Regions from separate parts of the Ruegeria sp. BB1 genome, predicted to be linked through region 2. Evidence: riboswitches for the same ligand, from Rfam matches in the RefSeq annotation. Region 2 holds a riboswitch; the other holds the start of a gene.
The links. Region 2 has a riboswitch for cobalamin ahead of ACR0AL_RS16150 (hypothetical protein). Riboswitches for the same ligand answer to the same signal wherever they lie in the genome.
Positions count from the first base shown of each region.

Region 1 (4,209 bases), on a different contig from region 2:
CACGCTGAATCCAAACCCGTGCATGGAGAATGCGGTGGATACATGGCGCTGGGTCAGGCCTTGATCGACAAAGAGGGCGAGCGACATCAGATGGCAGGCCTGCTGCGGCTGGTGACCTCGTATGAAAAGCGCAAGTTCAATCTGGGGTATCGGCGCGCAGAATTGCTGGCCCCGATGCCCGGTTTTGCAGCCGACACGGCTCTGCGGGGGCATGAATTCCATTATTCTTCGATCGTAGAACAGCCGGACGCACCGCTGGCGCGGGTGTTTGATGCTGAAGGTGCTGAAGGGCCGCAAACAGGTTCGGTGCGCGGGAACGTCACCGGTACGTTCTTTCACCTGATCGCCGAGGCCTCGGCATGAGCGGTTTCGTATCCTTCATAGGTTCCGGCCCCGGCGATCCTGATCTTTTGACCCTGAAAGCAGTCGACCGGATGCAAAAAGCAGATGCGGTGCTGTTTGATGACCTCAGCAGCGGCCCGATCCTAAGTCATGCGCATGGCGATGCAGATCTGGTGGGCGTGGGCAAACGGGCCGGGCGACCCTCACCCAGGCAGGATCACGTGAGCCGCCTGTTGGTGGATTACGCCAAAACCGGTGCTCGCGTAGTGCGGTTGAAATCCGGTGATGGCGGGTTGTTCGGCAGGCTGGAGGAAGAACTGGTTGCCCTGCGTGCGGCCGGGATCGAATATGAAATCATCCCTGGCATCCCCTCGGCGGTTGCGGCGGCGGCGGCAGCAGGAATACCCCTGACACGACGCCTGACTGCGCGGCGGGTACAATTTGTCACTGGCCACGATGTCAGCGGCAAACTGCCCGAAGATCTGAACCTGCCCGCGCTGGCCGATCCGGACGCAACGACCGTGGTGTTCATGGGCAAACGGACCTTTCCTCTGTTGGTAAATGCGCTGCATGAGCATGGTCTGCCGCTGGAGACACCTGCCCTAATGGCCGAATCCGTATCGACTCCCGACCAGAGCCTGCACCGTGCAACAATTGGCGCGCTGTCGCAAAAGCTGGAGGCCGAGATCGGCACAGCCCCGGCGCTGATCCTGTATGGCCCGCTGGCAGAGTTCGACGATGTTTGAGTTGTCTCTAATCGGAATTGGCACTGGCAACCCGGATCACGTGACCTTGCAAGGGGCAAATGCCATCCGCGATGCAGACCTGATCCTGATCCCGCACAAGGGCGAGAACAAGGCTGATCTGGCCGGGTTGCGCGAAGAGATCATTGCAGCTGTGACTGACACTCCGCCGCAGATCGCCTATTTCGACATTCCCAAGCGTCGGGCCGATGATGGTTATCTACGCGGGGTCGACGAATGGCATGATGCCATTGCCCTGCGCTGGCACGAGGCGATTGCGGCCCACCCGAATGCGCGACAAGTGGCACTGCTGATCTGGGGCGACCCGTCGCTTTATGACAGCTCGTTGCGAATCGCGTCGCGGCTGGACCCTGAGCCCACGACACGGGTGATCCCTGGCATCACCGCGCTGCAGGCATTGACGGCCGCCCACGCCATCCCGATCAATGATCTGGGCGCGCCTTATGTTGTGACCACCGGACGGCGGATCAGGGATGAAGGCTGGCCGGCAAATGCCTCGAAAGTAGCGGTAATGCTGGATGGCGAGTGTTCGTTTCAATCCCTGGACATGGCCGATTATGACATCTGGTGGGGTGCCTATGTCGGCATGAAAGAGGAAATCCTGATCAAAGGCGCTTTGACCGATGTGGCGCAGGAGATTCTGGACACCCGTGCCAAGGCACGTGCCGATCATGGCTGGATCATGGATATCTATTTGCTGAAAAAGCGCGTGATCTGACCTAAAAGGTCGCAAATGACGATTGCACCAGCGGCATCATAGAGGCTAAATGAACGCGTCTGGTCCTGCCGGAGACATCCGGATGCTAAGAGGGAATGTGGTGCGACTGCCATGGCAGCCAAATCCACAGCCGCCCCCGCGACTGTAAGCGGAGAGCCCCTGTTCAACCAGCCACTCCTGTTCTCAGGGGGAAGGCGAACAGAGGCATCGACCCGCAAGCCAGGAGACCTGCCAGGCGACAATTGAAACACCGGTCGTCGGGTGCGGCGGCAAAGGAGAATAAAAGATGGCAACACAAACGCAAACAGCATCCGCCTCGCGCGCTGGTATCCTTCCGGTCATGTTCGCGGTGGTACTGGGTCTGGGTATCATCACCCTGACCGGTCACGTACAGGCCGCGGCGCTGCATGACGCAGCACACGACGTGCGCCACGCGACCGGCTTCCCCTGCCACTAAGACCATGTTCAGTCGTATACTGACCAGCGCGTTGTTCGCTGGTGCTGCAGCGGGGCTGATAGCCGCATTGCTGCAGTTGGTCTTTGTGCAACCTGTTTTGTTGCACGCAGAGCTGTACGAATCCGGTGAGTTGGTGCACTTCGGAGCCGAATCCGTTTCGGCGCATCCCGAATTGCCGGGCATGTTCTCGGAACTGACCCGTGACGCGCTGAGCGTCATTTTCACCATGCTGACCTATACCGGTTACGCGCTGCTGATGGTTGCTCTGATGTCCGTGGCCGAAGGCCAGGGCCACACGATTGATGGCCGCACCGGCGTGCTTTGGGGTCTGGCTGGGTTCATCGCCTTTCATCTGGCGCCTGGCTTTACCCTGGCACCAGAGGTGCCTGGTGTAGCGGCAGCTGACGTCTATGCCCGACAGGTCTGGTGGTTTGCCACTGTTGGTGCTGCGCTTGTTGCGCTGTGGTTGATTGCGTTTGGCGGCAACCTGATCAGCTATGTGATCGCAGCAGCCCTGTTGCTGGCACCCCATCTGATCGGTGCGCCCGAACCGGATGTGTTCACCGGCCCCGTCCCGACCGAGATCGGCGCTCTGTTCGCCGCTCGCGCCTTTGGCATTGGTCTGGTGGCCTGGGTTCTGGTTGGCGCCTTTGCCGGGTATTTCTGGCAAAGCGAAGGCAAACGCGTCGAAGCAGCGGCCTGATCCTCTTATGTAATGACGCGCCGGGTTCTGCCCGGCGCGTTTCTTTTTGCCCAAAAGGAAAGAAAAATGGCACGCTCACTTGCCCTTTTTGCAATCGGCCTTGTGTTCGGTGGTGGTGCTGGTTTTGTGCTGGCGGCAGCCAATGGCGCCACGTTTGACGGCCACGATCATGGCGATCCGTCCCATCACGGCGGCGCGCATGCCGAAGCGATGGCCCATGACCATTCGACCACGGTAAACCTGCCCGCAGGGGCGGACGCCCCCAGCGTTGCAATCGCGCTGACCCAGGACCCGATGGCCGGGTGGAACCTGCACGTCATGCCGCAGAATTTCCGGTTTGCCCCAGAAAACGCGTCAACAGCCGACGTAGACGGCGAAGGCCACGCGCATGTTTACATCAATGGCGAGAAACTGGCCCGGCTCTACGGCAACTGGATACACATCCCCGACCTTCCGAAGGGAGAGGTCGAGGTTTCGGTTTCGCTGAACGCAAACAGCCACAGCGCACTGACGGTCGACAACGTACCGGTCAGCGCTGCCGTGACCGTTCAGGTCGATTAAAGCGCCGGTATCCGCGCGCGCAAACACATCCGAAGTCGCCCGCAGGGTCGGGCGTCTTCGATCCAACCTGCGGGACTGTCCAAATAGGCTTTGCAGGTCGCGACGATGTCTTCGGCATCGGTAACGATATCGACCCCCGAAAACACGTAAGACGCCCGTCCTGCGGCCTGCAATGCCAATGCGGTCGGCTCAGCGCAGCCACTGAAACAGGCGTGATCCGAGATGACGACCCGGCCATTCAGCCCTGCACGCACCAGCGCGTCATCCACGGCCTGCCTCTCGGCCACTCGGTCACGCGTTCCCGCACAACTGCTGCAAATCAATAGGCGTATCGGGTCCACGTGTGGCCTCGTGTTTGATGGTTTGCATGTTTCTGCGGCTTTCTAGACGTCGGCGCAATCCTGAATACGCACGGAAATGTGCGTGCGCGGAACTCGGATTTCTGGCATCACTCAGACAGTCACATTGAACGAGGCACCGTCATGCGCACGCTTTTGGGTTTGCTCTGTCTTCTCGCCCTGCCTGTTCGGGCCGAGGAACCATTGTCGGGTTGGGCAGTGTATCCAACCGTCAAAAGCTATGAAGAACTGGTCGCGGATACGAAGGCTGCGGTGAAGGAAAACGGGTTGATCGTGGTCACGCAGGCTGGTCCGACCAAGGCGGC
Region 1 is NZ_JBQFVB010000001.1:54,569-58,777, reverse strand. It holds gene ACR0AL_RS00290 (cobyrinic acid a,c-diamide synthase CobB) at 1-363, shown strand, start outside; gene cobA (uroporphyrinogen-III C-methyltransferase) at 360-1,088, shown strand; gene cobF (precorrin-6A synthase (deacetylating)) at 1,081-1,824, shown strand; cobalamin riboswitch at 1,868-2,074, shown strand; gene ACR0AL_RS00275 (CbtB domain-containing protein) at 2,111-2,281, shown strand; gene ACR0AL_RS00270 (CbtA family protein) at 2,286-2,984, shown strand; gene ACR0AL_RS00265 (hypothetical protein) at 3,051-3,545, shown strand; gene ACR0AL_RS00260 (DUF1636 family protein) at 3,542-3,886, opposite strand; gene ACR0AL_RS00255 (DUF302 domain-containing protein) at 4,028-4,209, shown strand, end outside.
Region 1: it holds a riboswitch for cobalamin, as region 2 does, so the genes downstream of both, ACR0AL_RS00275 (CbtB domain-containing protein) here and ACR0AL_RS16150 (hypothetical protein) in region 2, are expected to answer to the same signal.

Region 2 (4,209 bases):
ACATTCGCTTTGACGGCCAACCGATGGCGGCCGATCAACGGTTCGTCGTCGCGCTGAACAATTACCGTGCCAATGGCGGGGGTCACTTTCCCTTTGTTGATCAGGCCGAGCCCATCGCGCTGCCGAACCTGCCTGTTCAGCGCGTCTTGCAGGACTATCTGTCCGGCGCACTGCCGCAAGATCCCTTGCAGTATGCGCCCTATCCATTTGGCTTTGCCCCGATGCAGGGCGCGACTGCGCTGTTAAGAACCGGTCCGAAGGCACAAACCCACATTGCCGAGCTTGAAGAATATGACCCTCACGTCGTCGGAGAAGACGATGAGGGCTTTTTGCTGTTCCGTTTGACGCTCTGACGGGTTGTGTTTCCAGCGCCCGTTGCCTATATCAGACCCCGAGAGGTTGGCGCGGGCGAGCGCCTCGCCAACCTGGTCAGGTCCGGAAGGAAGCAGCCACAACGAGCCCCGCTTGGGTCGATGTCCAACCTCTCACTTAAACTCCCGACATTGAATTGTTGCGAACAGGCCTAGGCAATCAGCCGTGGCCAGACCGCCGCGTTGCGTCGGGCAAATGCACCGATATGGCCAACCTTGGACAGGCCGAACTCGCCCGGAGACAACAAATGGCGGTGTGCGTTGGGCCCGTACAGATCAGCCAGCCGCCAGACCGCGTTCTTTGGCACCAGATCGTCATCCTCAAAGCTGAACAGATCCACTGGTGTGTCTGACTGTGCCCAGCGGGCCTCGGGCAAGGACACGCCAATTTCGGGCAGGTAGTTGCGCGGCGCAGTACACCAGCGGCGCCACTGCCAATAGACGCTGGCAGGCAGGTTCGATCCGAATCCCAGTGCCTTGCCCGGCAGGTAACCCAGCGCTTTTACGGCCAGGGGCGCGTGTCCGTACCAAAACAGCAAAGCCAACGCCCGATAAGGCCAGGGATGGTCCGACACAGTCACCGGCCCGGCGCAGACGCAGATCATACGGTCGATCTGATCAATATCGGGTTGAATCGGCCCCAGCATACCGCCGACGGAATGGCCGATGCTCCAGTGCTGCGCGTCGGGGTATCGCCTGCGCATCTCGGCCCGAGCCGCAGGCATGTCGATCAGCGCCCAATCCGCCATCGTGGCCTGAGCTGACTTCAATGGCCTGCTCTGCGATTGACCGAAATCGCTGTAATCATAGGTCAGACAGGCCATGCCATGTTCCGCAGCCAACCAGCGTGCGAAATGCTGATAATAGTCGCGCGGCACTCCGGTGGCGCTGTGGATCACCACGGCGATCCCAGGTTCGGCCACCGGCAGGTACAGCCGAGCCGACAGTTGGGTCGAACCAGAAGGAAACTGAAAATCCTCGGTTAAAACAGCTTGTGCGGTATCCAGCATGGCGCCCTCAATCTGAACCGATTAGTTCACCACCCCAAACGGCATCTTTTGCCACCCTAAGTCAATCCTGTTTCCGCATGACCACGCGTCCACTTTGCCCCACCAAAAGGCGGCTTGACTCAGGCCACCCCTACCCGCTAGCGATTGGGTGATGGTTCTCGTCCCCGGTCCCCGGGGCGGGATGAAAAGGGAACACGGTGCGGTTCTGCCCGGAATACCGGAACGAACCAAGGCCGCGACTGCCCCCGCAACTGTAAGCGGTGAGCAATGCCGAAACACCACTGGCCGCAAGGCTGGGAAGGTCGGCAACGCAACGACCCGCAAGTCAGGAGACCTGCCATCGAACAAGAAACCGAAACTCGGGCGGGGTGTCCGGGCAGGTCGTCAGCACGCTGTCACACCTGATCCATGCCCCCGTTCCACGCGCGGAGGGCGCAATATGATCTGGAAGACAAAGACGAACCAGTATTCCGCAACCGTTTGCCAACGCACCGGAAAAACCTGTCCGGCGCTGGCACAGATGGCGCGCGCGATCGTGCAGGCGATGGACGCGGCCGTTCCTGCGACGACGTTTGATTTTGAGTTCGACGGCAGCACTGAGCTGGTCTATTGCACGCAAGGATGCAGCGCACGGTTTCGCGCGCAAAAAGACCTGATCCGGGTCTTTTGTGGAACAAGCGAGGATGCGCCCCTCGAGTCGCTGGATGCTTACGCAGATATGATGTTCGGCCCGGATGTGACCATGCGCCCCACAGGCATGCTAACCACCCCACCCTGCGCCATGCTTGAGGTCACAGCGATCCCGCCCAACCCGGTAGCACAGGCAGAACGACAGGTGGCGCTCTGATCTAGTCGCGCGTCCGCCCAAGGGCGGCCCATTCCATCTGGCCGCCGGTCTCGACGGCGCAGGACCGCACCGCCCGCAAACGGGTCAACGCTGTCTCGGGGTCTTCGCCATGCTCGACCATAAGGCGCAGCACGATCATCCCGGACCGGCCACAGCCGCCCCGGCAATGCACCAGCACCCGCCCCCCGCGGGACAGAATATCAGTCGCCGCAGGGCTGACACTGCCCCACGCCGCGTCAACCTCAGGAGGCGGCGTACCGAAATCCGCTACCGGCAGATGCACCCATTCGATATTGAGTGCGTGCAGGTCTTCGCCAAGCCCACTTGCGCCCTCTTGCAGTATTTCGACCTCGGTGGTCATCGAGATCACAAGATCCGGCTGCCAGTCGCAGATCGTTCCCAAGTCCCGCGTATACCCGCCACCGCGCCCCGGAAGGGGCGACAAGGCAACGGTGCCGTTTCCAATCTGAACTGAATGAAGTGCGAACTGGCTCACTACGGACCCTCCCTGATACTCGCTTCTAAGGCGTGCAAATTGTGCTGCAAACCGAAATTCACCCAAGCCTGCTGTGGACGCGGGCGGCAGGGGTCTCTACGCTGCATCGGAACCCGAATCCGACAGAGCAGATATGAACGACACGCCCAGCCCCGCCTATCAGGTTCTTGCCCGCAAATACCGCCCGGAAACCTTTGCCGATCTCGTCGGTCAGGACGCAATGGTGCGCACGCTGAAAAATGCGTTCGAGGCCGACCGGATCGCGCAGGCTTTCATCATGACCGGCATTCGCGGCACCGGCAAAACCACCACGGCACGGATCATCGCCAAGGGCATGAACTGCATCGGCCCCGATGGTGACGGCAAACCAACGATCGAGCCCTGCGGCCAATGCGAACATTGCGTGGCCATTATGGAAGGCCGCCACGTTGACGTGATGGAGATGGACGCCGCCAGCCGTACTGGTGTGAACGATATCCGCGAGATCATCGACAGTGTCCGCTATCGCGCCGCCAGCGCGCGCTACAAAATCTATATCATCGACGAGGTCCACATGCTGTCGACCAGCGCGTTCAACGCGCTGCTCAAGACGCTTGAAGAACCGCCCGAGCATGTGAAGTTCATCTTTGCCACCACCGAGATTCGTAAAGTGCCAGTGACGGTTCTGTCGCGCTGCCAACGGTTCGACCTGCGCCGGATAGAACCCGAGGACATGATCGGCCTGCTCGGCAAGATTGCGGCGGCGGAAAACGCTCAGATCGCGGATGACGCGCTGGCGCTGATCACCCGTGCAGCCGAGGGTTCGGCCCGGGACGCGACCTCGCTGCTGGATCAGGCGATCTCGCACGGTGCGGGTGAAACCAGCGCCGATCAGGTCCGCGCGATGCTGGGCCTGGCTGATCGCGGTCGGGTACTGGACCTGATGGACATGATCCTGCGCGGGGACGCTGCAGGCGCACTGACCGAGTTGGGCGGGCAATATGCCGAAGGAGCCGATCCGTTGGCCGTGCTACGCGATCTGGCCGAGATCACCCATTGGGTCTCTGTGGTTAAAATCACGCCAGACGCAGCCAATGATCCCACCGTATCCCCGGACGAACGCGCGCGTGGTCAACAAATGGCCGAGACCCTGCCGATGCGCGTCCTGACCCGGATGTGGCAGATGTTGCTTAAAGCGCTCGAAGAGGTCTCGGCGGCCCCGAATGCCATGATGGCAGCTGAAATGGCGGTGATCCGACTGACCCATGTGGCCGACCTGCCCAGCCCGGAAGAGTTGATCAAACGTCTGCAAGACACGCCCCCACCGCCAAATGGCGGACCCGGTGGCGGGATACCGGCGCCATCGCATGCCGCGGTTCAGACGCAAGCGCCGGTGGCATCTTCTTATGCAGCTCCCGCCCATGGTGGGGGCGGCGGCGCACCCAGCGCGGCGTTGGCGCAGGATGTGCAGGCTGCCCTGGCACGCTATCCGACCTTCGATCATGT
Region 2 is NZ_JBQFVB010000008.1:50,268-54,476, forward strand. It holds gene ACR0AL_RS16135 (bifunctional 2',3'-cyclic-nucleotide 2'-phosphodiesterase/3'-nucleotidase) at 1-353, shown strand, start outside; RNA gene ffs (signal recognition particle sRNA small type) at 393-491, shown strand; gene ACR0AL_RS16145 (alpha/beta hydrolase family protein) at 524-1,381, opposite strand; cobalamin riboswitch at 1,517-1,737, shown strand; gene ACR0AL_RS16150 (hypothetical protein) at 1,821-2,228, shown strand; gene ACR0AL_RS16155 (protein-tyrosine phosphatase family protein) at 2,230-2,724, opposite strand; gene ACR0AL_RS16160 (DNA polymerase III subunit gamma/tau) at 2,858-4,209, shown strand, end outside.